Regions from separate parts of the Brevibacillus sp. MCWH genome, predicted to be linked through region 2. Evidence: riboswitches for the same ligand, from Rfam matches in the RefSeq annotation. Region 2 holds a riboswitch; the other holds the start of a gene.

Region 1 (15,424 bases), on a different contig from region 2:
AACCAGCGAAATCTGCCGCTCGTATCCGCGGATGTTCGCCGCGGTCAAGCGGGCATGCCAGGACGTGCTCTGGCCGAGCGGCATCTGTCTGCTCGACGCGGACATCGCTTATATCGTGCTGCACTTTCAGGCCGCCTGGGACCGCTGGATGGAGCAGAAAAAGGTGAATGTGCTGGTCGTGTGCGGTACTGGACGGGGCACGGCCCGGTTCCTGAAAACCCAGTTGGAGGCGGAACTGAAAGGGCTGCGCGTCGTCGGCCTGTGCGGCAGTCTGGAGGTGGAGAAATACCTGGCCAGCCGCAAAGTGGACCTGATCGTCAGCGTTCTGCCGGTCAAGGCGGACGTGCCGGTTGTCGTCGTCAACGCTCTGCCCACCCGGCACGATCTCGAAAAAATTCACGACTGTCTGCAAACGATCTCCGCACAACCGTCGGCCGATTCGGCTGCGTCCGGAAGTGGCGGAGGGCCGCGGCGAAGCGATCTCTGCGCCGACCTTCACGAGCGTGACCTGCCGGTGGTGGAGCGGCTGTCGCAGGACGTGATCTACAAGGGATTCGAGCTGAGCCAAGCGATTACCGCGGCGTTTCGCGAACACTTGACCGAACAGGCGGCAAGCGGTCTGATGCTCCACATCATGCTAATGGTCAACCGCTTGACGTTTGGCTCCTCCTACGTGGAGTGGCAGACGGAAGCGGAGCCGGAGGGAGAAGACTATGCCGCATGGCGCAAAACGCTGAAAACGCTCGTGGAAAACGCCGGGCTTGCGGTGCCGGAGAGCGAGATAACGGCAATCATGCGATATTTTTCAGGGAAAGGGGTGACAGAGAGTGACAATTGATTTGCTCATCCAGGGAGGGCGGGTGGTCGATCCCTCCCAGTCCATCAACGGACGGTATGACATTGCTATCAGCGGCGGGAGGATCGCGGCGCTGGCGGAGCCGGGACGGCTGCCGGCGCAATTGGGCGGCGCCAGGAAGACGCTGGATGCCTCGGGGACCATCGTGACGCCGGGACTGATCGACCTGCATGCCCATGTATTTCCGGGGCGGACGCCGCTCGGCATCGAGGCCGACCGCGTAGGGATCGAACAGAGCGTTACCACGCTGGTGGACGCGGGCAGCGCCGGAGCCCGCACGTTCGCAACCTTCCTGGACGAAGCTGTCAAACCGGCCGGGACCCGCGTGCTTGCGTTTCTCAACATTGCCGGCGAAGGATTGTGCGGCGGGCTGTCCGAGCTGGCGGACATGGACCGGCTCACGCCGCGGGAAGCGGTGGCGCTCATCCGGGAGCAGCCGCTGATCCGCGGTATCAAGGCGAGAATGAGTGCGTCGGTCGTCAGGGAAAACGGCATCAAGCCTCTGCTCGTCGCTAAGGAAGCGGCCCGGGAAGCGGGCTGTCCGCTTATGGTGCACATCGGAAACGCACCGCCGGCACTGTCGGAGATTTTGCGCGTGCTGGATGCCGGCGACGTGGTGACCCACGCGTTTCACGGAAAAGCGGGCGGCATCCTGGACGAACGGGGCCGGCTGATTCCGGAAGCGGAAAAGGCACTGGCGCGCGGCGTGCTGTTTGACGTGGGGCACGGCACGTCCAGTTTCAGCTTCCGCACCATGCGGCAGGCGCGGGCGCTCGGCCTGGCGCCGCATACGATCAGCACCGACATTTACCGGCAGAACGCGGCGGGACCGGTACACAGCCTGACGACCACGATGACGAAGTTTGTGGCGCTCGGCTATTCGCTGGAGGAGGTGATTGCCGCTTGTACGGCAGCGCCTGCCGCCGTTTTGCGAATGACGGATGAAATCGGGACGCTGCGGCCGGGTGCAGTGGCCGATCTGAGTGTGCTGGAGCTGACAAACGTCCCCGTCGTCCTGACAGACTCGGAACGAGAGCAGCTCACGGCGGAGGAGTCGGTTACAGCAAGGCTGACGATTAAAGCAGGAAAGGTACTGACATGCAGATGATCAAGGCAATAGTGCAGGAAGTGGCGGAACAGTTGGAAGCTAACTTATCTGAAATTTCTGAATTAAACAACCTGATGGCAGCAGCTCTTGACGAGACGACCCGTCTGGGATTAACAGTCTCCCGTGACAGATGGCTGGCGATGGGCGTGCACATGCTGGGATTTTTGCGGCGGATGCGAAGCGGAGAGACGCTTCCGCCCGTGGAGAAGGAGCTGTATGCGGAGATCCCGCCCGAGATGCTGCATCTCGCCGGACGCGTGCTCGCCGCCGCCGGATCAGCACGGGAAGCCGGGGATGCGGAAGTGTTTTTAATGGCCGTCCATTTTGAAGCGGCACGGGCGCTGCAGCAGGAACAACCGTAGCAATGGAGGAGGGTATGCGAATGGCAAAGGTAAAAGTGGTGATTGGCGACCGGTTGGGCAAGGGCCACAATGTGGCAAAAGGCGTGGAAGCGGCGGGGGGCTTGGCGATCCTGATACCCGGCGTCGGCGCGGACATGAAAGTGGGGGACGTGATGTACCGGGAAAACGCTGATTTCGGCCTGTCGTTTTGCGGCAGCGGAGGCGCAGGGGCGCTGACCGCGAAGACGAAGTACGGCTACCCGGTCGAATACGGTCTCAGGTCTGTGGAAGCGGGCATTACCGCGCTTCAAAACGGCAGCAAGGTGATCGGATTCGGGTTTATGGACACGGAAGAGCTGGGCAAACGGTTGACCGAAGCATTCATCAAACTGGCGGGGAGGTAGCCTATGTACACGGAAGTGACTCGCACGCTGAGACTGACGGGGAGCGCGGAGACCAAAGAAGGGGCGTTCAACAGGATTTTCGCCCAGATCAAGCACGCGATCGCGCGGGAGACGTCCGATCTGGTGGTGCGGATTGAACCGCTCGCGGTCGAGGTGGTGTCCGCGACGGAGACGTCATACCGGGAGCGGCTGTTTGGCCTCTTTTTTCCGCGCACCCGCACGCGATACGAGATTACCGCAGACGTAAGCGTCCGGCTGGGACTTGTTCGGCTGCAGGAGATTCCGTTCCGGCAGCAAAGCGAGCAGCCGACCGGCGTGAAGCAGCTGCTCGGCCAGCGATAGAAAGAAATAGGGGGAACGTTCATGGTGACATGGATGATTGCGTTGAAATCGATGGTAATCGGCGCACTGGTCGGCTTCGGCGTGGGAGCGGGGGCGGCCCGGATGTTTCACGCACCGAACGTGCAGGGAATGGGGGCGTTTCGCACTTTTGGTGAACTGAACGCCTGCGCCGGTGACCCGATCTCCCACTTTTCGTTCGGATTGGGCTTCTTCTTCAACGCCTGGGCGTCCGTGGTCGGGGCCGGCGCGCTGACCCAGGATGTGGACCACCGGATTTTGCCCAACTGGACGGCAGCCCTTCTGCTGTGGAAAAACAAAAACGTGGAGGAGACTTTGCACGACCCGAAAAAAATGGCGATCGTCGGGGCAGTCGTCGGTGCAGTCGTCGTGACGCTGCTCAATTCGACAGCGACGGCCATTCCCCAGTCGATGCAGCTGGTGGCGACGAAAGTCCTGGTTCCGGCCGCCAACTGGCTGATCAATCCAATCATGCCGATCGTCTTCTGGATGGCTGCGATGGATGCGGGAAAACGAACCGGCGTCTGGGGCACCGTTCTCGGCGGGTTTTCCCACCTGGTCATGGGCAACGCCGTACCGGGCATTGTGCTCGGCATCCTGATCGGCAAAGGCTTGGACGACAGCGGATGGAACCGGATTACCAAAACCCTGGTGACGGCCGTGGTGCTGCTGTTTATCCTGAGCGGGTTCTTCCGCGCATTTGACGTGGCGCTGTTAAAGAGCATCCAGGTGGACGTTCCGCAGTGGCTGATTGATCTGCATGAGATGTTTGGATCGGTGGTGAACAAGTGATGAATGAAGGTCAGACAAAAGGTTTCTGGTATTCCGAGTGGGCGTTTCCGCTCTTCGTCGCGTGCCTGTCTTCCGGGATTTTTGCCGGGACTCATCTGTATTATGTGTATCACGTTGGAGCTTTCAACGACATCGCCATCGTCGCCATGCTGGAAGCTGGGATAAAAGGCGGCGGGTATGGAGCGGCAGCTGCGTTTGGCGCCAGCTTCCTGTTTGCCCGCGTCCTGGAAGGGCCGCTGGTCGGCATCTTGGACATCGGCGGTTCGCTGCAGACGGGCATTGGCATCGGCGTTCCGGCGCTGATGCTCAGCGCGGGCATGACGGCCCCGCTGCTTTCGTTCCCGCTGGCACTGGTAACGGGAGCGCTGCTGGGACTGATCATCGGCGCGGTGATCGTCCTGATCCGCACGTTTACGATCAACGCGGCCAAGTCCACGTTTGGCGCTGACGTGATGATGGGAGCGGGCAACGCAGCCGGACGCTATCTCGGTCCGCTGATCGTCATTTCTGCGATCATGGCGTCCATACCGGTTGGCATCGGTGCCACCATCGGGGCAGCCGTTTTCTACTACTTCAAAAAACCGATTGCCGGCGGGGCGATCATCGGCGCGATGATTTTGGGAGCGATGTTCCCCATCCCGCCGCAGTGACGCCTTTGGCCCAACACACCGGGAAGGAGGATGCTGCAACCAAATGGGCATCTACCAATCATACGGTCTTAGACAGGTAATCAACGCCAGCGGCAAAATGACGGCGCTCGGAGCCAGCGCCGTCCATCCCGCTGTCGCCCAGGCGATGGGCGAGGCAGCCATGGACTACGCGGAGATCGCCGAGCTGTTGAAAGCGGCCGGCAAAAAAATCGCCGATGTGACGGGAGCAGAAGACGGGTGTCCGACATCCGGTGCGGCTGCGGGCATCGCCATTGCCGTCGCCGCCGTCATCGCCGGCCGCAATTTGCGTCTGATCGAACAGCTGCCGGACTCGGAGGGGCTGCGCAACGAGATCGTGATTCAAAAAGGGCATGCCGTCCACTTCGGGGCATCGGTACGGCAGATGATTGCCCTCGGCGGCGGGAAGGTGGTGGAAGCGGGTCACGCCAACCACGTGGAGGAAGCGCACCTGCGCGAAGCGATCGGCGAACGCACGGGGGCGCTGCTGTACGTCAAGTCCCACCACGCCGTGCAGAAAGGGATGCAGCCGCTGGAGACGATGATCGCCCTTGGCAGGGAGTACGGACTTCCCGTTATCGTGGACGCCGCCGCGGAGGAAGACCTCCGGCTGTACATCGCCAAGGGAGCGGATGCGGTCATTTACAGCGGCGGAAAGGCAATCGGTGGGCCCACCTCCGGGTTTGTCTGCGGCAAAGCCGAACTGATGGAAGCCTGCCGCGCCCAGTACAAAGGCATCGGCCGGGCGATGAAGGTAGGTAAGGAGGCGATCGTTGGCCTGCTGGCAGCTCTTGAGCGGTACGAATTGGCCAGCAAGGACGCCGGAGAGCAGCTTCAGCTGGTCGAACGGCTCGTCGCGGCAATCAACGAACTGCCGGGACTCCATGCCGCCGTGGTGCAGGACGAAGCGGGGCGCGCCATCTACCGTGCGCAGGTAAAAGTGGACGAGCGGACGGCAGGGATGACAGCCCATGAGCTGATTCGCCTCCTGGAAGCGGGCGACCCGGCCATTTTCACCCGCAATCACTACGCCAACACGGGCGTGATTGCCTTTGACCCGAGACCGCTGCGCCCCGGACAGGAAGCGATCATTGCAGCCCGCCTCCGGGAGATTTGGAGCAACAGAAAGTGAGGGAGCACCCATGTCAACGAACAAGCCAACCATCCGACTCAATGTTCTTGCCAAACACGTGGAAAACGCTAGGGAGATTTTGGAAGCAGCCGAGGGCCGGGTGCTTATCGGCGTGATGGTAAAAGCGTACCCTGACGTTGATGCCGCCGCTGCCGCCGTAGAGTCGTTCCAGCGCGCCGGCGTGCCCGTTTCCGTGGGTTTGGGGGCCGGCGACCCGACCCAGTGGAACAAGGTGGCTGAGGTGGCCGCACGGACAAAACCGGCCCATGTCAACCAGGTGTTTCCCGCCGCCGGCTACACACTGGGCTGCCTGCAGCAGGCAGGGAGCAGCGATACAATTGTCAACGCGCTGATCGCCCCCAGTGGCACACCGGGCCGGGTCATCATATCGACCGGCCCCGTAAGTGGGACCTGGCAGGAGACCGTCTCCTGCGAGGCGGCTGCGGCGATGCTGGCGGAGATCGGCGTGCATTCAGTCAAATTTTACCCGGTGAACGGATGCCAACGCCTCGACGAACTGCGGGCGATGGCTCGCGCGGCAGTGCGCTGCGGTCTGTCCGTATTCGAACCGACCGGAGGCATCGACGCATCCTCCATCCGGCGTGTGGTGGAAACCTGCCTGGAGGAGGGGGTCCAACACGTGATTCCGCACATCTATACCTCCATCGTCGACAAGGCGACCGGGCTGACCAGGACGGACCAGGTGAAAGAACTGATCGCCGCCCTGCCGCAGGTGTAACACTTGCAAAGAGAGATTGGGAGTGGAATGTTTCATGTTGGAAAAACAAGTGATTGTCACCCTTCCCCAAGGGCTGCATGCCCGTCCGGCGTCCGCATTTGTGCAAACGGCTTCCGTTTTTGCCAGTGACATCGGTCTGCGCAAAGGCGGGAAGACGGCAAACGGAAAAAGCATCATCAGCATCATGTCGCTGACCGTTGCCCAGGGTGAGCAGGTGACCCTGACCGCTGACGGGCCTGACGAGCAGCGGGCGCTGGAGGCGTTGGAAAAGCTGCTGACGATGGCGGTCGAGCAGCAGCCAGGCGCTCATTCGTAAACGAGATCAGGTAACAGGCAAAGCGTGTCAGCCAGCCAGCTTTCGTTTCGCGGTCCAGGCTGCTTCCTGTTCCCAAAAGCGCCTCGTTTCCGCCACGACGACGCCGGAGAGACCGATCAGGCCGATCAAATTGGGCACAGCCATCAGCCCGTTCATAATGTCAGACAGCGTCCAGACGAGGTCCAGCTTCAGCGTTGCACCGACGCTCACCATCGCCACAAAGACGAGGCGGAAGTAACGGCCGGAATCCTTGCCCGCCAGGTATTCGAAGCACTTTTCGCCGTAGTAGGCCCAGCCGAGAATGGTGGAGTAGGCAAACAGGATGACGGCGACAGCCAGCACGTAGCTGCCGGCCGGGCCAAATACGGTCTGGAATGCGTAGGTCGTCGCCTCCACTCCTGATTTGCCCGTTTCCCATGCGCCAGTCGTCACCAGGGCTAGTCCGGTAATCGTACAGACGATGATGGTGTCGAGAAAGGTGCCTGTCATCGAGACCAGCGCCTGCTTGGCCGGCGTGTCGGTCTTGGCGGCAGCGGCCGCGATCGGAGCGCTGCCCAGCCCCGCCTCATTGGAAAAGACGCCGCGGGCCACTCCTTTTTGAATCGCCATCGCCACCGTGGCCCCCAAAAAGCCGCCCGTGGCCGCCGTCCCGTTGAAGGCCCCTTCGAGAATGATGGATACCGCCTGCGGCACCCGGTCCAGGTGGAACAGGACGACGCAAATGCCAGCGGCGATGTAAAACAGGGCCATGAACGGCACGAGAACACTGGTCACCTGGCCGATCTTGCGCACGCCGCCCAGCACCACGAACGCGGTGAACAGCGCCAGAGCCACGCCGGACGCGAGCGGGGGAACGGCGAAGTTCAAATGCAGCGCGTCCGCCACCGAGTGGGCCTGCACCATGTTGCCGATCCCAAACGAAGCCAGCGTGCCAAACAAGGCAAAGAGCACAGCCAGCCATTTTTGCTTCAATCCCCGTTCGAGGTAGTACATCGGGCCGCCGGAATAGCGGCCGTCCGCTTCGCGAATCCGGTAGGTGACCGCCAAAATGGCTTCGGCATACTTGGTGGCCATGCCGAACAGGGCAGTAACCCACATCCAGAAGATGGCGCCGGGACCACCCGTGGCGACGGCAGTGGCGACACCTGCGATGTTGCCCATCCCGATGGTGGCGGCCAGCGCTGTCATCAGCGCCTGAAAGTGGTTGATATCCCCAGGCGAGCCGCTCTCCTGCCGGCCAAAGGCCAGCCTCAAGGCATACCACAGTTTGCGGAACTGCAATCCTCTCAACCTCACTGTCAGCATTACGCCCGTGCCCACCAGCAGCACCAGCGTGGGCAGTCCCCATACGTAACCGTTGATTACATCCAGCCAATGCAGCAGCTTGTCCATGTCGTTTCCTCCTTGTTTGTCGTACAAATCTGCGTACAAAAGAAAAAACATTTCATCGCGGATGAAATGTTTCTGGAGCGGGCATGGACACGCAAAACGGCCCGTTCATGGGGAATCAGGGGAGCAATAAGCCCCTTGCGCCATTCCGGTCGTTTTGCAGCTGTCGTTCGCTCTGTCCTTTTACCTGAGAGATTCATTCGCATTGCTGCGCGAATTTGCTCCTTCGGTGCCCGTGCCCCTCGCCGATGCGGGTAGGGGGGTCTCTCCAGAGGTTCGTCCCCATTCAGTTTCACTTGTTGCCAAGACCTGAGAGTTTCGGGATGTGCTCCCTTGCCCCGTCGGTAGATCGTTTCCGATCTTTTCCTGAATGGTTCATCCGATCTCGTATGCAATTTGACAGAAAAAATATATAGCTAAATTAAACTTCTGTCAATCTTGTGAAATGTTTCGAACGTGTCCCATATTCCAGGTCTAAGTGACAGCTCCCCGCAATACGTTATAACAATGAACAACACGCTGCCCAAGATGCGCCTAAAAAAGAGACAACCCGTGCGGGACTTCGCTGAAGACCGCAGCTGGCAGCGAGGAGGGATTTGTGCATGCTGCATATCGTCGCCTGTATCAAACAGGTGCCGGACACGAAGGTTATCAAGATGAACCCGAAGACGAACACGATGGACCGATCCAGCGCTCCAGCCATTCTCAACCCGTATGACGCCCACGCCGTGGAAGAGGCGGTCCGGCTGAAGCAGCGCTACGGCGGCACTGTCTCCGTGCTGACAATGGGACCGCCGCCGGCCGTCAAGGCGATCCGCAAGTGCATCGAGATCGGTGCGGACGAGGGCTACATGATTACCGACCGGGCATTCGCCGGGGCGGACACGCTGGCCACCAGCTATGCGCTGACCAAGGCGCTGGAGAAAATCGCCAAGCAGAAGCCGATCGATCTGATCATCTGCGGCAAGATGACGATCGACGGCGACACCGGGCAGGTGGGGCCGGGCATCGCCAGACGGCTCGACATACCGCCGCTGACCAATGTGAAAAAGGTGGTGGAGATCAACAAGGAGAAGGGATACGCCATCGTCCACCGCAAACTGGAGGACGGGTACGAAGTGGTCCAGTCCACGCTGCCTTGTCTGTTCTCCGTGGAAAAGGAGATCAACGAGGTGCCGTACTCTCCGCTTCCCAACATGCTGCGCGCCGCCCGCTACCAGCCCGTCATCTGGTCCGTCAACGACCTGGAGGACGTGGATCGGAGCCTGCTGGGGCTGAAAGGTTCACCCACGATCGTCGCCAAGGTGTGGCCGCCGGAGAAACCCAAGGGGGGCGAAAAGCTGCAGGGCAGCCCGCGCGTGCAGGTGAACCGGCTGATGGAAATCCTGGCGGAGAAGAAGGATTTGTTTCGCGCAAAGGAGGGACGGGCATGAACCTGGAGGAGTACCGCGGGGTCTGGGTGTTTTTGGAACAGCAGGACGGCCGGATCGCCCCGGTGTCGCTGGAGCTGCTGGGGGCGGGGCGAAAGCTGGCTGACAAGCGGGGTGTGCCTCTTTCCGGCTTGCTGATCGGCGACCAGGTGCGTGAACTGGCGACGGTCGCCTTCCAGTACGGAGCGGACGTCGTCTATCTCTACGATGACCCGATTTTTCACTACTACCGGACCGAGTCCTACATGCGTGCCGTGATCGCATGCGTGCAGAAGCACAAACCGGAAATCCTGCTCTACGGAGCCACGTCGACCGGCAAGGATTTGGCCAGCGCCGTGGCGACCGATCTGGAGACGGGGCTGACCGCCGATACCACGATGCTTGACGTGGATCAAGAAACGGGCCTGCTGGAAGCCAGCCGTCCGGCGTTCGGCGGCAACATCATGGCGACTATCCTGTGCAAAAAGCATCGGCCGCAGATGGCCACCGTCCGGCCCAAGGTGATGAAGGCACTGCCGCCCGATCCCAATCGTACAGGCCAGATTGTGGAGGAGCGGATTCCCCTGCGGGAGGAAGAGATCCGCACCAAAGTGCTGAAGATCGTCCGCGAAACCAGCAGGAGAGTGCGGCTGGACGAGGCGGACATCATCGTCGCCGGCGGCAAGGGGATGGGCAGCAAGGAGGGCTTCCAACTGATCCACCGCTTCGCCGAGGCAATCGGCGCGACGGTCGGGGCCAGCCGGGATGCCGTCGAGGCGGGATGGATCGATCACCAGCATCAGGTGGGGCAGACCGGGGTGACGGTGACGCCGAAAATCTACTTTGCCATTGGCATTTCCGGAGCGATTCAGCACCTGGTCGGGATGCAGAACTCCGGATTGATCATCGCGATCAACAAGGACCCGGACGCGCCGATCTTTCAGGCGTGCCACTACGGCCTCGTCGGTGACGCGTTTGAAATCGTCCCGCTCTTGATCGAGGCGCTTCAGGCGGAATCGGACAAGGAGGTGCAGTATGGCGGAAAAGTTTGATGCAATCGTCGTCGGGGCCGGACCGGCGGGCACGGCGTGCGCCTACACGCTGGCGAAGGCCGGTGTCAACGTCCTGCTTCTGGAGCGGGGCGAATATCCCGGCTCCAAAAACGTCATGGGTGGAGTGCTCTACCGCAAAATGATGGAGGACATCATCCCCGGCTTTTACAAGGAAGCGCCGGTGGAGCGGCCGATCGTGGAGCAGCGCTTCATGATGCTGGATGAACAATCGGCGCTGACATTCAGCTACAAGGGGTTGGAGTGGGCGAAGGAGCCGTACAACAACTTCACCGTGCTGCGCGCCAAGTTTGACCAGTGGTTTGCCGACAAGGCAGTGCAGCAGGGGGCCCTGCTGGTAAACGAAACGGTCGTGCGGGAGTGCATCGTGGAAGACGGCAAGGTGGTGGGAGTACGCACCGACCGGCCGGACGGAGAGGTGTTCGCTGACGTGGTAGTGTTGGCCGACGGGGTGAACTCGCTCTTGGCCAAGTCGCTCGGCTTCCACAAGGAGTTTCGACCTGACGAAGTGGCCCTCGCCGTCATGGAAGTGCTCAAGCTGGACCGCAAGATCATCGAGGACCGCTTTAATCTGGAAGGGGATCAGGGCTGTACGATCGAAATCTTCGGCGACTCGACCAAAGGCATTCTCGGCACCGCCTGGCTGTACACCAACAAGGACAGCCTCAACATCGGCGTGGGAGCAATGCTGTCCGGTCTGATCAAGCATAAGATCAAACCCTATGCACTGCTGGACTACGTCAAGAATCACCCGATGATCCGCCCCTACATCCAGGGCAGCGAACAGCAGGAGTACCTGGCCCATCTCATCCCGGAGGGCGGCTACCGCTCCATGCCCAAGATCGTCGGTAACGGCGTACTGGTGGTAGGGGACGCAGCCCAACTGGTCAATGCGATCCACCGCGAGGGCTCCAACATGGCGATGACCTCGGGTGTGCTGGCGGCGGAAGCGATCCTGGAGGCCAAAGCGGCGGGAGACTTTTCCGAAAAGACGCTGGATACGTACCGCAAAAGACTGTTGGACAGCTTCATTGGCCAGGACCTGAAAAAGTATCAGGACGCCACGCATCACTTTGAACGTTCTCCCCAGTATTTCGAGCGATATATTCCCATGATGAACCGGGCGGCCAGCCAGATGTTTACCGTGGACGGCAGTTCCAAGTGGGAGAAGCAAAAGAAAATCTGGCGTGATCTGGGCACGGCCAGGGAGAAATGGAAGATGGCCCGCGATCTGATGCAGGCATGGAGGGTGATGAAATGAGGAAAGAGCTGCCCGCAGGCCAATCGATCGAGGAAAAGCAGTACCTCGTCCGCTTCAAGGCAGACACCAAGTCACACCTGCACGTGCTGGATGCGGACATCTGTGCCACCAAGTGTCCTGACAAGCTGTGCACGATTTTTTGTCCGGCCGAAGTTTACAAGTGGGAAGGTGTGCGCATGCATGTGGGGTACGAGGGATGTCACGAATGCGGAAGCTGCCGGATTGGCTGTCCGTACGAAAACATCAAGTGGGAATACCCGAAAGGCGGTCACGGGATTATTTTCAGACTGGGGTAATGGACGGTGGAACATGTTTAAGCCGGGGGAATGCGTTGTCTACACCCGTGACGGAGCCAGAGGAATCGTCATCGCGGTGAACGGGGAATGGTATCAAATATTCTGGGAGGACACCTTTGTCAGTTGGGAAAAAGCGGAGGTGCTGACGAAAGCGGAGCAGCTTTCCTGACGACAAAAAAGCGGGAGCCACGGCTCCCGCTTCCCAACTTTTCTATATACTGTTTCGCGACTGTGAAGAGATGGGACATGCCCGGTCAATCAAGACCAACGTCACTCAATAAAGGATACATCTGAGCGGCGTCACCTGTTTGCCGTGGATGCGAAAACATCCCAGAACCGGCTGTTGTCCGGCAAGGGACAGGACCAGATAGGCAGTCTCCGGATAACAGGCGTGCTCGATATCGTACGGCGATGGATAAGCGGGAGCGGCCGGATGAGAGTGGTAGATGGCGACAAGACGTTCCCCTCTCTGTTCCATTTGGGCAAAGACCTGGCGAATCTGTTCCTCTCTCATGGAAAACGAGAAGGGGCTTTTATCGGCGTTCTCCATCTTCCAAATGGTCTCCGCCCGTCCGCATCTCCCCGACAGCAGTCCACATGCTTCATAGGGCTGTTCAGCAGTGCAGTGGACAACCATCTCTCGCCACACATGATAAGCCAGCGGCAGGACGATGCCTATGGGACTACGGCTTGAAACGCCTCCCGCAGCAACCGCCCGATCTTCGTTGCGGCAACGATTTGACCACGTGCGACTTGCCCCATCCGGTATGTCCTGGAGGGGATACGTGCTGCTGACTGTTGCTCGGAAGATGGGGGTGCGTGTGGACAGGCCTCATTTGCCGTTGTCTGTAGAGTGCGCGGATCTGATCCGGTGTCATGAAAATCCCTTCCTTTCCTTCGGCGTATACTATGATGTATTCGTCGGCGGAAAGGAAGGGAACGGCGGTTGCACAGTGGAGTGCAGTCGGGGAAAGGACGGGCGGTCTGGGTGCATGGTTACGCGTTTTTAAAGGGATTAAAGGCAGTGACTGCAGACGTGTTGTGCGGTTTGAGAAAAGAGGCGTGAGCGCTGTTGGACGGCAGTCTCAACACGGGCGTGCCTCCCGCTGCCAGTTGCTGTTGCTGGGCAGCAGCAGGGGATTCCATCCCTTTTTTGCTTCGCGATTCGCGTGACTGGTAATCGTGGATGGCCTGCCGGTACTTTTCTTCTTTTTTCTGCAAGTCTTTGATCGTCTTCTTCAACTCCTGGCGTTCCCGCTGCCATTCCGCTTCCTGCGCCTGCAAGCGGGCGATCACTTCTTCCTTCTCCTTCAGCTGCTGCTGATAGGTTTCTTCCCGCTCCGATTGAGTCGATGCGTGTATCAATTTTTGCTGTAATTCATCAATCTGCTGCTGCCATTCTGATTTCTCGGCCTGATGGCGGGCGATGATGTCGTCCCGCTGGTGAAGCAACTGCGTCAGCGCTTCCTCGTTTTGCCGGGAAGATTCGAGCTGCTGCGTCAGTTCTTCAAGCGCTACCCGCCATTCGGCTTCTTTTGTCTGATAGCTGGCGATGGTCTCTTCCAGCTGCTTGATGCGCTGGGCATCGTCGGTTGTTTGTTGGTGGTACTCCTTGAGCTCTTGGTTCAGCAACTCCCATTTTTCGCTCCACTCCGCCTCTTTGGCCTGATAGCGGGCGATGATGTCGTCTCGCTGGTGAAGCTGCTGCGTCAGTTCTTCAAGCGCTCCCTGCCATTCGGCTTCTTTTGTTTGGTAGCTGGCGATGGTTTCTTCCAGCTGCTTGATGCGCTGGGCATCGTCGGCTGTTTGCTGCTGGTGCACCTTGACTTCTTGGTTCAACAACTCCCATTTTTCGCTCCACTCCGCCTCTTTGGCCTGATAGTAGGCGATGATGTCGTCTTTTTGCTGCAGCAGCTGCGCAACGTCCTCTGAAAGCATCGCCCCCTGGGCTTCCCTTACGATTTCCCTCCACTCTTCCAGGGTTTTCTGCCATTCCGCCTCCTTTTCCTTGTAATAGGCGATGGTTTGGTCCCGTTGTTCAAGCAGGACAAGCTGACTTGCCTCGAGTTGTTCAAGCTCGTGCACCCGGTCTTTCAGTTCGGCCACCACGCGGTTCAATTCGTCTGCCCTGCGCTGTTGCTCTGTCAGTGATCGTTTTACCTGTTCCAGGTGCTGGTTGTGCCATTCTTCCCGGTCCCGCAGTTCCTTCAGTTTTTTGCTGGCAAGCTGTAGTTCTTCGTAGTACTGGTTCGCTTTCGCTTCAAAAAACTGCGCTTGCCGCTTCAGCAGGAGAAGCTTTTCCTTCTCCGGCTTCGCTTTGCTGGAGGTCTTTTTTTTCAGCACCGTACGTTCCTCCTTTGCAGTGTGTGTTCCCCTATAGACATATGTAAGGGAGCGGGAAGTGTGAAAAAGCGGAGAAGAGTTAGGCTGTTACGGGTGAGTATATGTTTCACTTAAAACAGAAACGGGAGAAGAGCAACTCTTCTCCCGTCGTACTGAAGACAAACCGGTTGTACCGAGGAGAAGCACGTTTCCAGGCAGAGCGACTTGTGAGCCCTACCGAGCGGAGCTGCGATTTGCGGGTAAAAGGATCGCCACCGTTGAACAGGCTGCGTAGCTATGCGGCTTTGGCGATCCCCCGCAAATCGATGCGGAGCGAGCAGTTTGTGCTTCCTTGCTGGGCGAGCACGGAGCGGATGACGGAAACGTGTTCTCCTTGCAACGGCCACTTTGTCTACACACAAACGGGAGAAGAGCAACTCTTCTCCCGTTTTGTATCGATTCTGGCGAATTACGGAATGGACGGCGTCGGGATTACATCCGGGAACGTTACGCAGTCTTGGACCAGCAGCTGCTCGTCGGGGACAATCGTAAGTGCTGCGGAGAAGATGGGGAGTCCGGCTCCGTTGGTCAGCAGCAGGAGCACGACGTCCGGCAGCCCCAGACCGGTTTCGGCCAAGACGAGCGTGTAGTTCACCGTTTCTTGCGTGCCTGTTGCCGTGAACGTTCTCACGCCGGTACCGGTAACGACAAGACCGAGGAGGATGGTCGGCAGAACGATTCCCAGACCAAGGTCCGGCAGAACCGTGATGCACGTCGGCGAGCTGATCGTCGTTGGCGTGAGGCTGAAGCTTTGGTCGCCGGGGATGACGTCAGGCAGCGGTGTCGGACCAGGCGTATCGAAGAAGTTGAAAGTGAACGTGCTGGCCGACGGATTGCAGCTCGGGCAGATGTCGGCGATCAACTGTACGGTACCGATTTCTACCGGTGCCAGCGGCGGCAG
Region 2 (15,424 bases):
TAAAACCGGACGGTCGGCGGTACCTTTCCTTCGCTGTGCAGTTGCAAAATCGCCTCGTCGACAGCCATGTTCATGGCCGGTGACATGGCTTCCGTGACGAGAAAACGCCATTGTTCCATAGTTCGACCTCCTCTTGCCCCATCCATTGTACGCCGCCGGCAGCCGGGACGACAAGAGACGGACGATTCCATTGCACACGTGGACGCGCCTGTCCCTTATCGTTTCTTCCCCTACGTCACCGTACGATCTCCCTCCATCTTACCACATCATCCAGTCCGCCTGGCGTCGTCACCACCTGTAAAAGTGTCGAAAAGAGGCACTAAGCCGCCGCTCGGAGAATCGCGTAAACAAACAAAAAAGCCGGGCAACCCACCCGGCGCACATGATCCACGTATCGAGGCAGCCATTTTTACGTGACGACAGCCCATGCAAAGCGCACGTGACAGCTCGCCTGATAACCGTCCGTTCGGTTCTGGAAGTATCGTTCCTGGATATCGGCCGAGCTTGCGTTTTCATGCAGACGCAGCCCCACACGTTCCAACTCGACAGCCAGCGTCGACGGGTCGAGGGCCGTTTTCATCGGCTCACCGATCTTGCTTAGCTCCTCCCGCATCTCTTTATCGTGCGGCGCGCCTTCTTCCGGCACAAAGTAATCGAAAATCACTGCACTGCCCGCAGGGGCTATCTCGGCAATGGAACGAAGCGTTGCGAACACTTCGTCGCGCGTCAGGTACATGGTGACTCCCAGCCAGCTAAAAAAGCTCTTCGTCTGCACATCGTACGCCGTACGCTTCAGTGCATCAGCCAGGCGTTCCTTTGTGAAATCCACAGGCACAAAGTGGAGATGTGACGGGGTCTCCCATTTCAATTCAGCCAGCCGATCGCGTTTGAAGGCTTGCGTGGCCGGGTGGTCTGCTTCAAATACCTGCAGTTGACGCAGAAGATCGGGACGGCGGAACGCAAACGTATCCAACCCGGCCCCGAGTATGACATACTGCCCGATCCCTTGTTGTACCGCGAGCTCAAGGTTGTCTTCCGCATATCGCGAGCGGCTGAGAACATGAGACAGTCCCATCGCCTGCAGGAACGGCCGCAGAGCGTCAGCCGCCTGACCGGAGCGTGCCAGGCCGGCTTCCGGGACGGGAATCTGAAGGGCACTGGCCAATCCTTGTTCAATCAGCACACGTCTTTCCTCTGGTATCAGCTCGAAGGCGAGAAAGTCATCAAAAATTTTCGGGGTGTCATTCATGGTATGGTAGGCGCGCATGTAGGCGGTCATGATCGCGGTCAGACTGACGTGGTTTTCTTGCAAGGTTATCTCCTCCTTTGTACTGCCGATCTTACAAGGAATGGAAAGACGGCGTGTACAAAGAAGTATACACAGACCAGCAAATTGTTTCAATCGTTAATTTTTAATCATATCATAAAATTTAAATTTTGTCAAGGGGTTAGGTCTCCAGCTGTGATGTTCGCAGATGTTCGCAATCTGTCGGGAGTCTTCCTGCTCGCAATCCGTATGTGGACAACGCAAAAACCGCCCGAAAAAAACGGGCGGTTTCAATCGGTTATGCTTGTTCCGGCTGGTAACGGAGGATCGGCTTGCGTGCTGCCGTCGCTTCGTCGAGGCGCTTGACCACCGTGGTGTGCGGCGCTTCCTGAACGATTTCCGGGTTTTCTTCGCACTCGCGGGCGATTCTCAGCATGACCTCGATAAACTCATCGAGCGTTTCTTTTGTCTCCGTCTCCGTCGGCTCGATCATCAGACATTCGTCGACGATCAGCGGGAAGTAGATCGTCGGCGGGTGGTAGCCAAAGTCAAGCAGACGCTTGGCGATGTCCAACGTACGGACGCCCAGTTTTTTCTGGCGGACGCCGGAGAGGACAAATTCGTGCTTGCAGACGCGGTCGTACGGCAGCTCGTAGGCCGACGCCAGCTTTCTCATCATGTAGTTGGCGTTCAGCACGGCGTTTTGCGAGACTTGCAGCAGCCCTTCCGGCCCCATCGTGCGGATGTAGGCGTAGGCGCGGACCAGGATGCCAAAGTTGCCGTGGTAGCCTTTTACGCGGCCGATGGACTGGGGACGGTCGTTGTCCCAGTAGTACGTGCCGTCTGCTTTTTTGCCCACGATCGGGGCTGGCAAAAACGGCTCCAGAATTTTTTTCACCCCGACTGGACCGGCACCAGGACCGCCGCCGCCGTGCGGACCGGTAAAGGTTTTGTGCAGGTTGAGGTGGACGACGTCAAAGCCCATGTCGCCCGGCCGGGCAATGCCCAGGATCGCGTTGGCATTGGCCCCGTCGTAGTACAACAGACCGCCCGCTTCGTGGACAATCCGCGCCATTTCCACGATATCTTCCTCAAACAGGCCGAGCGTGTTGGGGTTGGTCAGCATCAGCGCCGCCGTGTCCGGACCGACTGCCTGGCGCAGCGCTTCAATATCCACCAGGCCGCGCTCGTCGGACGGAATCGTCACGGTTTGCAGGCCAGCGACCGCTGCGGAAGCCGGGTTGGTGCCGTGGGCGGAGTTGGGCACGATCACTTTCGTGCGCTGATGGTCACCGCGGCTCTCGTGGTACGCGCGAATCATCATCAGCCCGGTCCACTCGCCGGCCGCTCCCGCTGCGGGCTGCAGCGTCACCGCATCCATCCCGGTGATTTCCGCCAGGTCGTTCTGCAGGTTGTACATCAGCTCCAGAGCACCCTGGACGCTTTCTTCCGGCTGATAGGGATGGGTTTGAGCGAAGCCCGGATAGCGGGCCACATCTTCGTTGATTTTCGGATTGTATTTCATCGTGCACGATCCGAGCGGGTAGAAGCCGTTGTCCACCCCGTGATTGCGGCGGGACAGTTCGGTGTAGTGACGCACGAGCTGCAGTTCGGACACCTCCGGCAGTTCGGTTGGCGTCTCGCGGATCAGATGCTTGGGCAGCAGCGCGGCCACGTCGACTTCCGGCACGTCCAGCGCCGGCAGGTTGTAGCTCACGCGGCCTGGTTTGCTCAATTCAAAAATGAGTGCTTTGTCCTTGTCGTTATGCACGTGTGATCGCCTCCAGTTCCTGCACCAGCGTGTCGATTTCGTCTTTCGTCCTCAGCTCCGTGACAGCGAGCAGCATGTGGCCGGACAGTTCCGAATAGGCAAGGCCGAGATCGTACCCGCCGATGATGCCCTTCGCGAGCAGCGCCTTGTTCACCTCTGCGACCGGCTTGGACAGCTCCACCGCAAATTCGTTGAACACCGGCGCTCCGAAGGTAATCCGGAATCCCTTTGCCTGCAGCGCCTGTTTGGCGTAGTGAGCTTTTTGCAGGTTCATCATCGCCATCTCCTGCACGCCCTGCTTGCCCAGTGCCGACAGCGTGATCGACGCAGCCAGCGCCATGAGCGCCTGGTTGGAGCAGATGTTGGAGGTTGCCTTTTCGCGGCGGATGTGCTGTTCCCGCGCCTGCAGGGTCAGCACAAACCCGCGTTTGCCGTTTTCATCCTTCGTCTGGCCGACGATGCGTCCCGGCATTTTACGCATCAGCTTGGACGTGGTGGCAAAGTAGCCGCAGTGCGGTCCGCCGAACGAAGCCGGGATGCCAAACGGCTGCATGTCGCCGATGACGATGTCGGCTCCCAGCTTGCCTGGAGCTTCCAGTACACCGAGGGAGAGCGGGTTGGCAGAAACGACCAGCAGCGCCCCTTTTTCGTGCGCAATCGGTTCGACCGCCGCCAGGTCTTCCACGGCGCCAAAGAAATTGGGGTACTGCACGATGACTGCGGCAGTCTGGTCGTCAACCAGCGCTTTCAGTTCGGCAAGATCGGTCACGCCGTCGCCGGTGAAGCCCGCTTCGACCAGCTCCACGCCTTGTCCGTAGGCGTACGTTTTCAGCACGCTGCGCGCCTCCGGGTGTACGGCACGGGAGACGACCACCTTTTTTCTGCCGGTGTGGCCAGCCGCCATCATCGCCGCTTCGGCGAGCGCGGTGACACCGTCGTACATGGAAGAGTTGGCCACCTCCATCCCGGTCAGCTCGCACACCATCGTCTGATATTCAAAGATGGCCTGCAGCTCCCCCTGGCTGATCTCCGGCTGGTACGGCGTGTAGGCGGTGAAAAACTCGCCGCGCAGCAGCATGTGGTTGACGACGCTGGGGATGTAATGCTCGTACACGCCGGCACCCAGGAAGTTGACGTGGGTGCTGAAGTTGACGTTCTTGCTGGACAGCCCTTGGAAGTAGCGGACCAGTTCCGGTTCAGAGAGCGCTTCCGGGATGTTCAGATTCCCTTTGAAACGCACCTCTTCCGGGATGTCGGCAAACAGTTCATCCACGCTGGAAATGCCCAGCGCTTCCATCATTTCGCGCTTGTCCTGATCAGTCTGCGGCAGGTAACGGTATTTCACGTGCGAGGTCCTCCTTTTCCACGCTTGCGATTCTTACGTCAGTTTTTCGGCCGTTTGTAGAAGGGCGTGGCCACGACTTCCGCCTTGAGACGTTTGCCGCGTATCTCCACATCCAGCTTCGTGCCGATGGCAGCGAATTCCGCTTTGACCAAAGCCAACCCAACGTTCTTTTTCAGCGTCGGGGACTGGGTCCCGGTCGTCACTTCCCCCACCTGTTGGTCGTCGACAAACACCGGATAATGCGTGCGGGGGATGCCGCGGTCGATCATTTCGATCCCGACCAGTTTGCGGGGCGCTCCCTGTTCTTTCTGCGCCTTTAAAACTTCCTGGCCGATAAACGGCACGTCTTTGTCCACCTTGACGGCAAATCCGACACCAGCCTCGATCGGCGTAATATCCTTGCTCAGTTCCTGACCGTAGAGCGGCAGCCTTGCCTCGAAGCGGAGCGTGTCGCGCGCCCCCAGTCCGCACGGCACCAGGCCGTCCGCTGCGCCTGTCTCGAGTAGTTTCTCCCATACCTGGATGGCGTGAGCAGCGTCCAGGTAAATCTCGAAGCCGTCTTCACCCGTGTACCCGCTGCGGGAGACGAGCGCGGGCACACCGTCAATCAGCACATCCCGTTCAAAGCGGAAGAAGCCGATCTGCGACAGGTCGACGGGTGTCAGCCGCTGCAGGATGGACTCCGCCAGCGGCCCCTGCAGGGCGATCTGGGCTGTTTGCGGAGAAACGTTTTCGATCGTGACGCCGTCGATCAGATGCTGGGAAAGCCAGTCATAGTCCTTGTCGATGTTGGCCGCGTTGATCACCAGCAGGTAGTGATCGTCGGCAAATTTGTACACCAGCAGATCATCCACCGTTCCGCCGTCCGGATAGCACATCAAGCTGTACTGCGCCTGGCCCGGCACCAGTTTGGAGACGTCGTTGGTGGTCACGCGCTGCAGGAATTCCAGCGCCCGCTCCCCTTTTACCTCCACTTCCCCCATGTGGGATACGTCGAACAATCCTGCCTTCGTCCGCACCGCTTCGTGCTCCTGAGTGATGCTGGAAAACTGAACCGGCAGCTCCCAGCCGCCGAAGTCGATGGTTTTCGCCCCGTACTTCTCGTAAATCGGGAAGAGCGGCGTGCGTTTCAAAGTGGACATGAGGCACCTCCTGAACCGAATGAACTGTTTGTTGTAAAGCTGAACACAGCCGGCAAAGCCTCCGACGATCGTCCGGGTTCTTTGCCGCAAACCGATTGGCCCCAAGAAACCCGGAGTCGCCTTGCGTCCGGAACGTGAGCGATCGTTCATAAGGACGCGTTCACGAACGCAAAAAAGGACAGAGCGGAAGAATCGGAAAACGCCAAAGAAGACGGCGCCCCCATGTCTCCCCTCTGTCCTTGGTACCTGAGAGTTACCTTGCCGAAGCGGGCCAACCGGCACAGCTGGCAAGTTTCCCCGTTGGTGGCTCTTGTCGAGCTCTCTCCAGAGATGCGTCAAGTAGAGGTACTTTTGCCTGAGAGATTCACCGTCACCGGCTTGCTCCTTCGGCGCTGTCTAAAGACAGTCTCTCCCTTCTACTATCATTCGCGTTGGATGTTGGGCCATACATAACTTTTTCAATTGATTCCATACTAAACAACAAACCTACACGTTTATCCTACCACGAGCGTGCTTTTTTGAAAATATGCAAATTGACATTCAACTCACGATTTCGTTAACAATTTTTTCTCGAGGACAAATATTGTTAACAATTAGCGCATGACTTATATGATAAATGGCATCCTTTAGTAATGAGGTGCAAAAATGACGAATATTCCTGTCTCGTTTGACATGAAATGGATTGATTTGCTTACGGAGCGCATGCGGCAGGACGGCCCTTGGGACAAATGGGAACTGTTCCAGTTGGCCCTGGAGGCGGAAGAAGCCATGCTTGTGCGCGAGTTCGACCAGCTCCAATGCCTCAAGTATCTGCCTTCCCTCAAACCCTATCCGCACCAGCTCAAAACAGCAGAACGCGTGTTGAACGAGCTGCGCGGCCGGGCCATCCTGGCCGACGAAGTGGGGCTGGGCAAAACGATCGAGGCCGGACTGATCATGAAGGAGTACATGGTCCGCGGCCTGGCCAAGAAGATTCTCGTGCTGGTCCCCGCCTCCCTGGTCATTCAGTGGACCAAGGAGCTGAACCAGAAGTTCGGCATCCCCGCTATCGCGCAGAAAAAAGAGTACATGTGGCGGCAGTACGACGTGGTGGTGGCCTCGATCGACACGGCCAAGCGCGACCCGCACCGCCGCCACGTGCTGAACATCGACTACGACATGCTGATTATTGACGAGGCGCACAAGTTGAAGAACAAGCGGACGCGGAACTACCAGTTCGTCAAGGAAATCCGCAAAAAATACTGCCTGCTCCTCACTGCCACGCCGATCCAGAACGAGATGGACGAGCTGTACAACCTGATCAACCTGCTGAAGCCGGGCCATCTTGGCCACACCAGCACGTTTGCCACCAACTACGTGGAAGGAAAGCGACAGGCGAAAAACAACGAGCAGCTCAAACACGAGCTGGACAAGGTGATGATCCGCAACAAGCGAAGCGACGGCGGCATCCAGTTTACCAACCGCGTGGTACGGTCCATCCCCATCGTGCTGTCGCCGGAGGAAAAGGCCCTGTACGACGGGGTCACCCGCTTTGTCAAGGAACAGTATCACTCCGGGACGGGCGGCTTCAACTCGCTCGCCTTGATCACCTTGCAGCGAGAGGTCTGCTCCAGCCGGGAAGCGGCGTTCATGACGCTGTACAACATGCACCAGCGCACCCCGGAGGACTCCCCGGCAAGAGCCGAGATCATGGAGCTGGTGGAGCTGATCAAGCGGATCGAGACCCACTCCAAGGCGGCAAAAACCGTGGAACTGATCCGGGAAATCAACGACAAGGTGATCATCTTCACCGAGTACCGGGCGACGCAGAATTATCTGCAAAAGTACCTGCATGAACACGGGATTACCTCTGTGCCGTTTCGCGGCGGATTTAAACGGAGCAAAAAAGACTGGATGACCGACCTGTTTCAAAACCGGGCACAGGTGCTGATCGCCACCGAGGCGGGCGGCGAAGGGATCAATCTGCAGTTCTGCAATCAGGTGATCAACTACGATCTGCCCTGGAACCCGATGCGCGTGGAACAGCGGATCGGCCGCGTCCACCGGCTGGGGCAGCAGCGGGACGTCCACATCTACAACCTGTCCACCGTCGGCACCATTGAACAGCACATCCTCAACCTGCTCTATGAAAAAATCGACCTGTTTGAAATGGTGATCGGTGAATTGGACGACATCGTGGAGCGGCTCAATCTGAATCAGACACTGGAAGAAAATCTCATCAGCATCATCATGGACTCCCGCTCCGAGAGGGAAATGGCCGTCAAGCTGGACAACATGAGCCAGGCCATTCGCGCGATCCGGGAGGCAAACCGGTCGCGGGACGCTCTGCCCGATGTGGCGGAACACTAACCGATCCCGGTGATTGGCCGCGGCTGCCGGCCAGCATTTTATAGTCAGACGGGAGGGAAACGATGCATGCAGCAAGAGCAGATACGCCGATTTACAGAACGCTACCTGGCCGCCTTTTCCGCCCATATTATGGAGACGCATCCCGACTACCTGACCGTAAAGCTGCCGGTCGAGGTGGACAAAGATATCGGCAATAGACCGTTTTACTGGACCTGGGTGGAGAAAATGAATCTGCCCTACCAGCCCATGGTGCTCACGTTTTACTTTGACAGCGAGCGGAAGCCGGAGGGACTGCGAGCGGAGCACCTCCATCTCGGCGCGGGCCGTCTGCAGCAGATCTTTCAATCCGCCCGCAAGCACGGAAGTTTCGTCTGCATGTACGAACAAACCGCATCCCCCCGACCGGGCGGCCGGCGCACCACCCCGCTCGTTCCCTGGCTGGGATTGAACTGGAAAGTCTCCTTTATTTGCGACAAAAAGCGGGACATGCTGCTCCATTTCGGGATCAACCTGCACCAGCCCCAGATTGTAACCGACTTTTACCCGTTTCTGCAGCAGCTGTCGCTCGCCCCGTCCATCCCGGATTACTGCTACACGCTGGAAAGACGCCTCTCTCTGACAGAGGCCGCCGCCATTGCCGAACGGGAGACCCGCCGCCTGCTGGACGCAGAGGACGGACGCTGGGCAGAGGAAGCGCGGCAGCGGCTCAATGAAGAGTTGCAGATTCTGGAAGCGTACTATGCCGAGTTGGTCTCCCGTGAAGCGGAAAGCCGCGAGCGCGACAGCGGCGCGGCGGATGGTGACGAATCCTCGGACAGCGGGAAAAGCGGCGGCAGTGAAGCACATGCTCTCTCTTTGCCGGACGTTCTGGCGAAGACGGCGACAGAAGCTGCTCAGGTGAACCAATCTGTCCCGGCTCCCCCTGTCCATATTGCACCGCCCACCGTCCAACCTGCGACCGAACCGTCTGCAGCCCGGGAGGAGCCGCAGAGCAGCGGCGGCCGCATCCTGGACTTTTTGCGTGCCAACGGCATACCCGAAACGCCGCGCGAAGAGATCGACCAGACAGAGTGGCGCAGCAGCACGCCGGAAGAGGAAAAGCAGCGGCGCATGGACGAACTGCACTGGCAGTACGAGCCTCGCATCGAGGTGCAGTTTATCAATGGCGGGCTGTTTTACCTCCAGTCCGCGCCTCCCGCCAAAAACAGGCGAATTCTGTAAAAGAAGTGCGAGAAAAAACGATCGCAAAGAGACAGATAGCAACAAATCTTTTTCGTCAACCTGGTTACAATAGGTACCAAGAAGCCTTGTACAAAAGGTGGTGCATGCTTGTGGCCAGTAAAATGACCCGATCCGTATGCGCACTGCTCTGTGCGCTCGCGATCGCGTGGCCGGCCGTCACGCACGCCGAAGAGACGGATTGGGACAAGCGTTTTCACACGCAGGTTCAGCAGTGGATGAACACGATCATCGAGCGGGATCCCAGTTTCCGCGACTGGAAAAACGCCCAAATCGATGCTCAATCGCTCGGTGCCAACCAACATCAGTGGCTGGTCAGCATCACGCGAGACGGCAGACAGGTGGGTTACATGGTGGTGGGCGAATCCCCCGCTTCCGGAACACAGCCGACGTTTGTGCTGCTGGAATACGGCGTAGGCGAATACATTTTGTTCGACGACGCGTTTGCCCCGCGCGCAGTGGCGGCGGAACCGGTCTATGACGGATTCGCCTCCCACTGGCTGGTCGCGCGTCAAGAGCAGCGGGAACTGGTGGACGCCAAGACGGGCGAAACGTACCCCGCATCCGCTGTTGCCGGCCCGCCGGTGATCACCACGCTGTCTGAAGCCGAACTGGTTCGCCCGGAAGAACGCCTCACCGCTGCCCGCGTGCTGTCCGGTGCAGTACAGGACCCGTTTGACCGGATTGACTGGCTGACCGACACGTCCAACAGGCGTCAGCTGACCTGGACAGACCTCTGGCAAAAAACATCCGCCGGCCCGGTAACGCTTACTGTGCCGCTCCACCACTCCAATGTGCTGGCACCGTTTGCAGTGCAGTCGCTGCATCTGTGGAACGGCCGCGCGGCATACGTCGGCGTCTGGGACGAGGGGCTGCGCTTCGTTCCCTACGCATACGCGATGAAAGTGGGACAGTTTCATGCTGTTGATACCGGCGCACACAAAACAAGCTCTCTGCCGGAATGAACCGACAGAGAGCTTGTTGTCTGGGCGGCTGTGTGCTGTATGGGATCAGCTCGCCGCGTCCGTTTCAACGCCTGATTGGGGAACTGCCCCCGTCAGCACCGTCAGCGATGCTCAATGGGCGACAGTCGGGTGTGTACCGCATGAAACACTTCCTGGGGAGTCATGCCAGCGGCGTTGATGACCGGAGCACCGGATATGGTTTTGCTCTGGTCGTTCAGCACGTTGACATCCTGGCCGGTGATCACGATGGCGTCCACCATGTTTTGCCAGTTGCCCAGATCCACCACGTCGTACCCGTTGTCACGCAGCATTTTGCGGATATGGGTAAGGGAACGTTCCACTGCCACTCTCGCCATATGCTACCTCCATCCGGCTGGGATTATTTGCGCCATAACAGCTTGATTGACATCGGGATGGCCCCGAACCAGCGCGTGGACCAGGCCTCGCGCGGCTGTTTCCGCCGCCGCCGCTCTTCCTTCGGGGTCTCCACATACTGCACAAACAAGCGGGTCAGGTACTTTAAATACTCCTGAAACGACATCACACGTGCCTCCTTCATACGCACGTTTCCGCGCCGTTTGCCGTGAAGGCGGAGCGCTTTCTTCCCCTAGTCTCTCCCGATCAGGCCGCTTTCAACCATCCTTCCGCGTATTTCCGCCACGATATCGGACACGTCCTTGCCGGTTGTGTCGATTTGAATCGGGGCAAAATCATACGCCCCTTTCCGCTCGTCCAACAGTCTCCGCACCCGTTGCGCCACGTCGCCGGCGATGAGCGGACGGCCGGTATCTCCTGCCAGGCGGCGGATCAGTTCCTCCTCCGCTGCAGACAAGGCGATCACCGTTCCCTCACTCAGCATGAGCCGGACATTTTCCGGACGAAGCACCGCTCCCCCTCCGGTGGTCAGCACCTGCGGCTTCTCTTGCAGCAGCTCCCGCAACATGGCGCTTTCCGCGTCCCGAAAGTACTGCTCTCCCTTTGTAGCGAACAGCTCGGGAATCGAGCATCCCTCCCGCTCTGCGATCGCCTCGTCCAAATCGCGGTGCGGAATGCCCAGATCCTTAGCCAGCGCGCTCCCCACCGTAGTTTTCCCTGTTCCCATGAATCCGACGAAAATCACATTTCCGTATGTCATCGGCTGTCTCCTGCCTTTCGTAGTCGTAGATGACTGTCCGCAACGTCACTGCAAGGTCACGGTCTTTGCCTCTTTGTCATAGGAAACCTGCGCGCCAAGCCCCTGACTGAACAAGGTGAGCGGCGCCATCGTCTTCTCGGCGATTTCCAGCAGCGGCTGCCCCAGATCGACGCGCTGGCCGTCCCGTTCAACAACGCGTTGGCCCTGTTTGAGCACGACCTGATGCCCTCTGCCCTGCACCATCGTCGCCTGCTTGTCCGGCAACCAACTGACGCGATACCCCATCCGTTCCGCCACTTCGCGCAGCGGGAGGTAGACCGTCCCGTTTTTCACCCTCGCTGGAACGGATGGGTAAAAGCTCGTCCCGTTCACGATGGTCGTCACATACGGTTCCAGCTCCACCTGACGCAAGGGCGCCTTGTTTTCCGTCCGGACATTGGGGACGAAGTAGCGCGCTTCTCCTTTCAGCACCTGGCCCAGCGCCTGATCGAGGTGCTCCGGACCGATAACACTGCCGTGGTAGGTGCGCTGCACGCGCTGCAGGAATTGTTTGTAGGCGTCGTCGCCGATCTGCCTGCGCAGGTGGTCGTACAACAGCGCCCCTTTGGAGTACCAGGTCCAGTGGAACTCCTGTTCACCGGCAAACTGGTTGAGCCGCTTGCCCAATCGGCCGGACGGATAGAGCTGCTTCAACTTGTCCGCGTCGCGGCTGTACGATGACAGGAGGGCGGCGGCCTTCTGGGAGCCGTAGCGGTGCTGCAGATAGTGATAGACGCTCATTTCCACCAGCCCCTCGTCCAACCAGCCGTGCACCGCTTCCAGCGTGGCGACGCTGTTGTACCACCACATGTGGGCCACCTCGTGCGGCAGCCAGTGCTCGATCAGATTGTTGTGGTGCATGTCCCGCTTAAACACCGCCATGTTGGCGTACTCCATCGCATACGTCGTGCCGGTGCCGGTCTCGGCAATCGCCACCCGGGGATACGGCAGCGGGCCGTACCATTCTGTATAGACCGGAAACACAGACCGGGCGATCGCTTTGATCCGCTCGATGTTGCCCTTGTCCACAGACGCGATGTCTACCGTCAAATTGGGCGCAAAGGTGATCGTCTCCACATGGTAGCGCGGGCTGCCCACCAACGCAAAATTGAGCAGGCGGCTGCCGCGGTACCGCACTTCCTGCCGGTTGCCGGCCAGCGGCTTGGTCTCTCCCCTTCCCCAGGAGCTCACCCATTGAAAGCCCTTTGGCGACACAAACGACACGTCGTAATCAGCGTAATGGTACACGAACGGATCGCCGAAATTGACCCGCTGCGGCGGAGTGTACCAATTGCCGCGCTGGTCCATCGCACCCAGCATCGGATACCAGGTGGTCAGCGTCCAGATGTCGTCCTTTACCCCAAAACGGGTGCCGCGGCGGGGAACGGGATTCTCAAAAGTGACCGTCAAGCTCCCCCGCTTCGCCGAACCGAACGGATTGGTCAGATGGACAACCGCCTGGCGCCGTTCGAATGTAAGCGGCTTGTCCCCGGCGCGAATCTCCTTGATCGTCATCAGATTCCATGGATAGTCGTAGATGAACAGGCGAAGATCCGGCGTGCGCGGATTATCGAACTCCACCGTGACACTTCCAGCAATCATCGCCTTTGTCGTATTCAGTTCAGCACGAATCGTATAGGTCGGATGCAGATCTTTCACATAGGAGGGCAGCGGCGGATTGTAGGCGAATGGATCAGCTCCCGCCCCTGTCGTCACTGTCGCGTTGTTTATGAAAAACGGCGCCAGCACAGGCCACTTGGCGATCACCCCGACCGAAGCGAAAACGATCAAAATTGTCAAACAGATCAACAAGCTCGTTTTGTGCAATGGTTTCATGTCAGCCCCCGACTCATAAGCGACAAGCACGATGTTATTTCGTCGCAAAGCTTATCCAATTTATTGTAGCAAATCTCGACAGGGCTGAATAGAAAATCTTGCCACATCACAGCTACATGACAGCGGCCCGCATGCAGCGACACCCCATTCATAACAGCGGACGCGCTTACTCGCTGCGGCTGTTATGGGTCATTACCACGTCTCGTACATGATCTCGCCCGTGTAGGTCAAATCGTATCCCCCGATCGCAGCCAGTTCGTCGCGAAACGATGCCGATCGCAAAATGTCCCGCACGATCTGGATCAGCTCCTCGTTTTCCGCGTTTTTCAGGATGACCAGATCGTACCGCTCCCGAATTACAGGCAAAAACTCCACTCCGACGATCCGGGCAGCCTTTTCGATCCCCACGCCGACGTCCGCTTCCCCCCTCGCTACTGCTGCGGCCACAGCGAGGTGATTCGCCTCTTCCCTGTCGTATCCAGCCACGTCCCGTCCGGCGATGCCGTGCAGCCGGAGCTGTTCTTCGATCAGGGTGCGTGCTCCTGACCCTTTTTCCCGGTTCACCATGCGCACCCCGGGTTTGCCGAAATCGGTCCAGTCGACTATCTGCTTCGGGTTGCCCGCCCGGACGTAAAAACCGGCCCAGCGGGACAGCAGATTGACGATCACGTAGCGGTATCCGCACAAAATCCGCCGCACATACGGCGTGTTGTATTCCCCGGTGTCGCCGTCGAACAGGTGCGTGCTGACGACATCCGCCTCACCTGCGTACATCGCCAGCAGGCTGTTGATGCTGCCCGCATAAGCGCGAAGCGGCCGCATCGTTTTGCCTCTGCGTTCGAGATGACTGGCCAGCATGTCAAGGCTGACGTCCTGACCGCTGATGATAACCTGACGAACGTGCTGCGCTCCCTGCGGCCAGGCGCTGCGCTGCATGGGCGTCACAGGCGCCGAAGCGCTCGGAACCGCCGCTGCCATGCCGGATACTCCTTTTGCTCTCGCCTTGTACGCTTCCAGATCGGACGCGTCCACCCGCATCTGCCGGCCGACGCGGTACGCGGGCAGTTCCCCTTTTTTGATCAAATCGTACACGGTCAGTTTGGAGATTCGCAGCATCTTGGCAATTTCTTCAGTCGTGTAAGAAATGTCGTCGTTCATCGCCGCCTCCCGGATCAATTGCTGACTTGTCTTTCTCCATTTTCGTTTACTATTCACATGTTTGCAATTGATCAATTGAAATCATTCAGATAATCTAATTATAACTAATTATTATTACATATAACGAAACACAACTCAGGAGGTCGTATCATGCAAAAACAACTGACGGCCATCCTTGCGGCACTCTGCATGATGTGGGCCGCCGGGTGCGGTGCGCAGACCTCAGACCAGCAAACCGCCCCGCAGCAGCCATCGGCCAAGCCGGCGGAAACGACACTGATGGTCTCGGCTGCCGCCAGCCTGACCGACGCGTTGAATGAGCTGAAAACTGCGTTTGAACGCGAACATCCCGGAGTGGTGATTAGCTATAACTTTGGCAGTTCCGGCAAGCTGGCCTCCCAAATCGAGCAGGGCGCTCCCGCCGACGTCTTTTTGTCCGCCAGCAAACAGGATATGGACAGGCTGGAAGAGAAACAGTTGATTGTCACGGACACGCGCGTTGACTTTGCCAAAAACGAGCTTGTACTGATCTCGTCGGCTTCCAGCCCGCTGGCGCTTTCTTCATTTGAAGAGCTGGGCGATGATGCCGTCAAGCATCTCGCCGTCGGCGAACCAACGACCGTCCCGGCCGGCCGCTACGCCAAAGAAACGCTCGAACACCTGAAGATGTGGGACAACCTGTCGGACAAGCTGGTCTTTGCCAGCGACGTGCGCCAGGTGCTGACCTATGTCGAGTCCGGCAACGCCGAAGCCGGCATCGTCTACGCGAGCGATGCGGCCATTTCGCCCAAGGTGAAGGTGATCGCCGCAGCCGAACCGGAGTGGCACAACCCGATCGACTATCCGGCCGCCGTCATTGCCGCCTCCCGTCAGGCGGACACCGCCAGGATGTTTCTTGCGTTTGTGACCAGTGACAAAGGCAAGGCAATCTTTAAACAATACGGATTTCACGAGTAGGAGAACAGAACAGGAGGCGGACACATGAATCATCCCGAATTGACACCGCTGCTGCTGTCGCTGAAAGTGGCGGCCCTCTCCACCTCCATCGTATTTGTCGCCGGTCTGCTGATCGCCCGCTTCCTGACGCGCAGGCACTTTTGGGGCAAGCACGTACTGGAGTCCTTTCTGCTGCTGCCGCTGGTGCTGCCCCCCACCGTCGTCGGATTCGGCCTCCTGCT

Evidence for each region. A riboswitch is a leader RNA that binds a small molecule or an ion and turns the genes downstream of it on or off. The one in region 2 is predicted to bind glycine.
Region 1: it holds a riboswitch for glycine, as region 2 does, so the genes downstream of both, ETC00_RS12430 (alanine/glycine:cation symporter family protein) here and gcvT (glycine cleavage system aminomethyltransferase GcvT) in region 2, are expected to answer to the same signal.

What each region holds. Positions count from the first base shown of each region.
Region 1 is NZ_SDLF01000012.1:56,944-72,367, reverse strand. Features, by position in the region: gene ETC00_RS12480 (BglG family transcription antiterminator) at 1-838, shown strand, start outside; gene ETC00_RS12475 (amidohydrolase/deacetylase family metallohydrolase) at 828-1,964, shown strand; gene ETC00_RS12470 (hypothetical protein) at 1,955-2,326, shown strand; gene ETC00_RS12465 (SFCGS family glycine-rich protein) at 2,347-2,709, shown strand; gene ETC00_RS12460 (DUF4312 family protein) at 2,713-3,051, shown strand; gene ETC00_RS12455 (DUF4311 domain-containing protein) at 3,073-3,861, shown strand; gene ETC00_RS12450 (DUF4310 family protein) at 3,861-4,511, shown strand; gene ETC00_RS12445 (DgaE family pyridoxal phosphate-dependent ammonia lyase) at 4,555-5,661, shown strand; gene ETC00_RS12440 (KDGP aldolase) at 5,672-6,400, shown strand; gene ETC00_RS12435 (HPr family phosphocarrier protein) at 6,435-6,716, shown strand; gene ETC00_RS12430 (alanine/glycine:cation symporter family protein) at 6,744-8,108, opposite strand; glycine riboswitch at 8,271-8,387, opposite strand; gene ETC00_RS12425 (electron transfer flavoprotein subunit beta/FixA family protein) at 8,708-9,538, shown strand; gene ETC00_RS12420 (electron transfer flavoprotein subunit alpha/FixB family protein) at 9,535-10,566, shown strand; gene ETC00_RS12415 (FAD-dependent oxidoreductase) at 10,550-11,845, shown strand; gene ETC00_RS12410 (ferredoxin family protein) at 11,827-12,141, shown strand; gene ETC00_RS12405 (hypothetical protein) at 12,155-12,310, shown strand; gene ETC00_RS12400 (M67 family metallopeptidase) at 12,416-12,778, opposite strand; gene ETC00_RS12395 (coiled-coil domain-containing protein) at 13,138-14,484, opposite strand; gene ETC00_RS12390 (BMQ_0737 family morphogenetic spore coat protein) at 14,933-15,424, opposite strand, start outside.
Region 2 is NZ_SDLF01000007.1:124,243-139,666, forward strand. Features, by position in the region: gene ETC00_RS08895 (lipoate--protein ligase family protein) at 1-119, opposite strand, end outside; gene ETC00_RS08900 (class I SAM-dependent methyltransferase) at 410-1,312, opposite strand; gene gcvPB (aminomethyl-transferring glycine dehydrogenase subunit GcvPB) at 1,566-3,038, opposite strand; gene gcvPA (aminomethyl-transferring glycine dehydrogenase subunit GcvPA) at 3,031-4,383, opposite strand; gene gcvT (glycine cleavage system aminomethyltransferase GcvT) at 4,422-5,525, opposite strand; glycine riboswitch at 5,859-5,951, opposite strand; gene ETC00_RS08920 (DEAD/DEAH box helicase) at 6,171-7,874, shown strand; gene ETC00_RS08925 (YqhG family protein) at 7,941-9,095, shown strand; gene ETC00_RS08930 (hypothetical protein) at 9,206-10,078, shown strand; gene ETC00_RS08935 (YkuS family protein) at 10,180-10,434, opposite strand; gene ETC00_RS08940 (YqzE family protein) at 10,458-10,619, opposite strand; gene ETC00_RS08945 (shikimate kinase) at 10,686-11,213, opposite strand; gene ETC00_RS08950 (stalk domain-containing protein) at 11,259-13,088, opposite strand; gene ETC00_RS08955 (substrate-binding domain-containing protein) at 13,281-14,246, opposite strand; gene modA (molybdate ABC transporter substrate-binding protein) at 14,397-15,203, shown strand; gene modB (molybdate ABC transporter permease subunit) at 15,228-15,424, shown strand, end outside.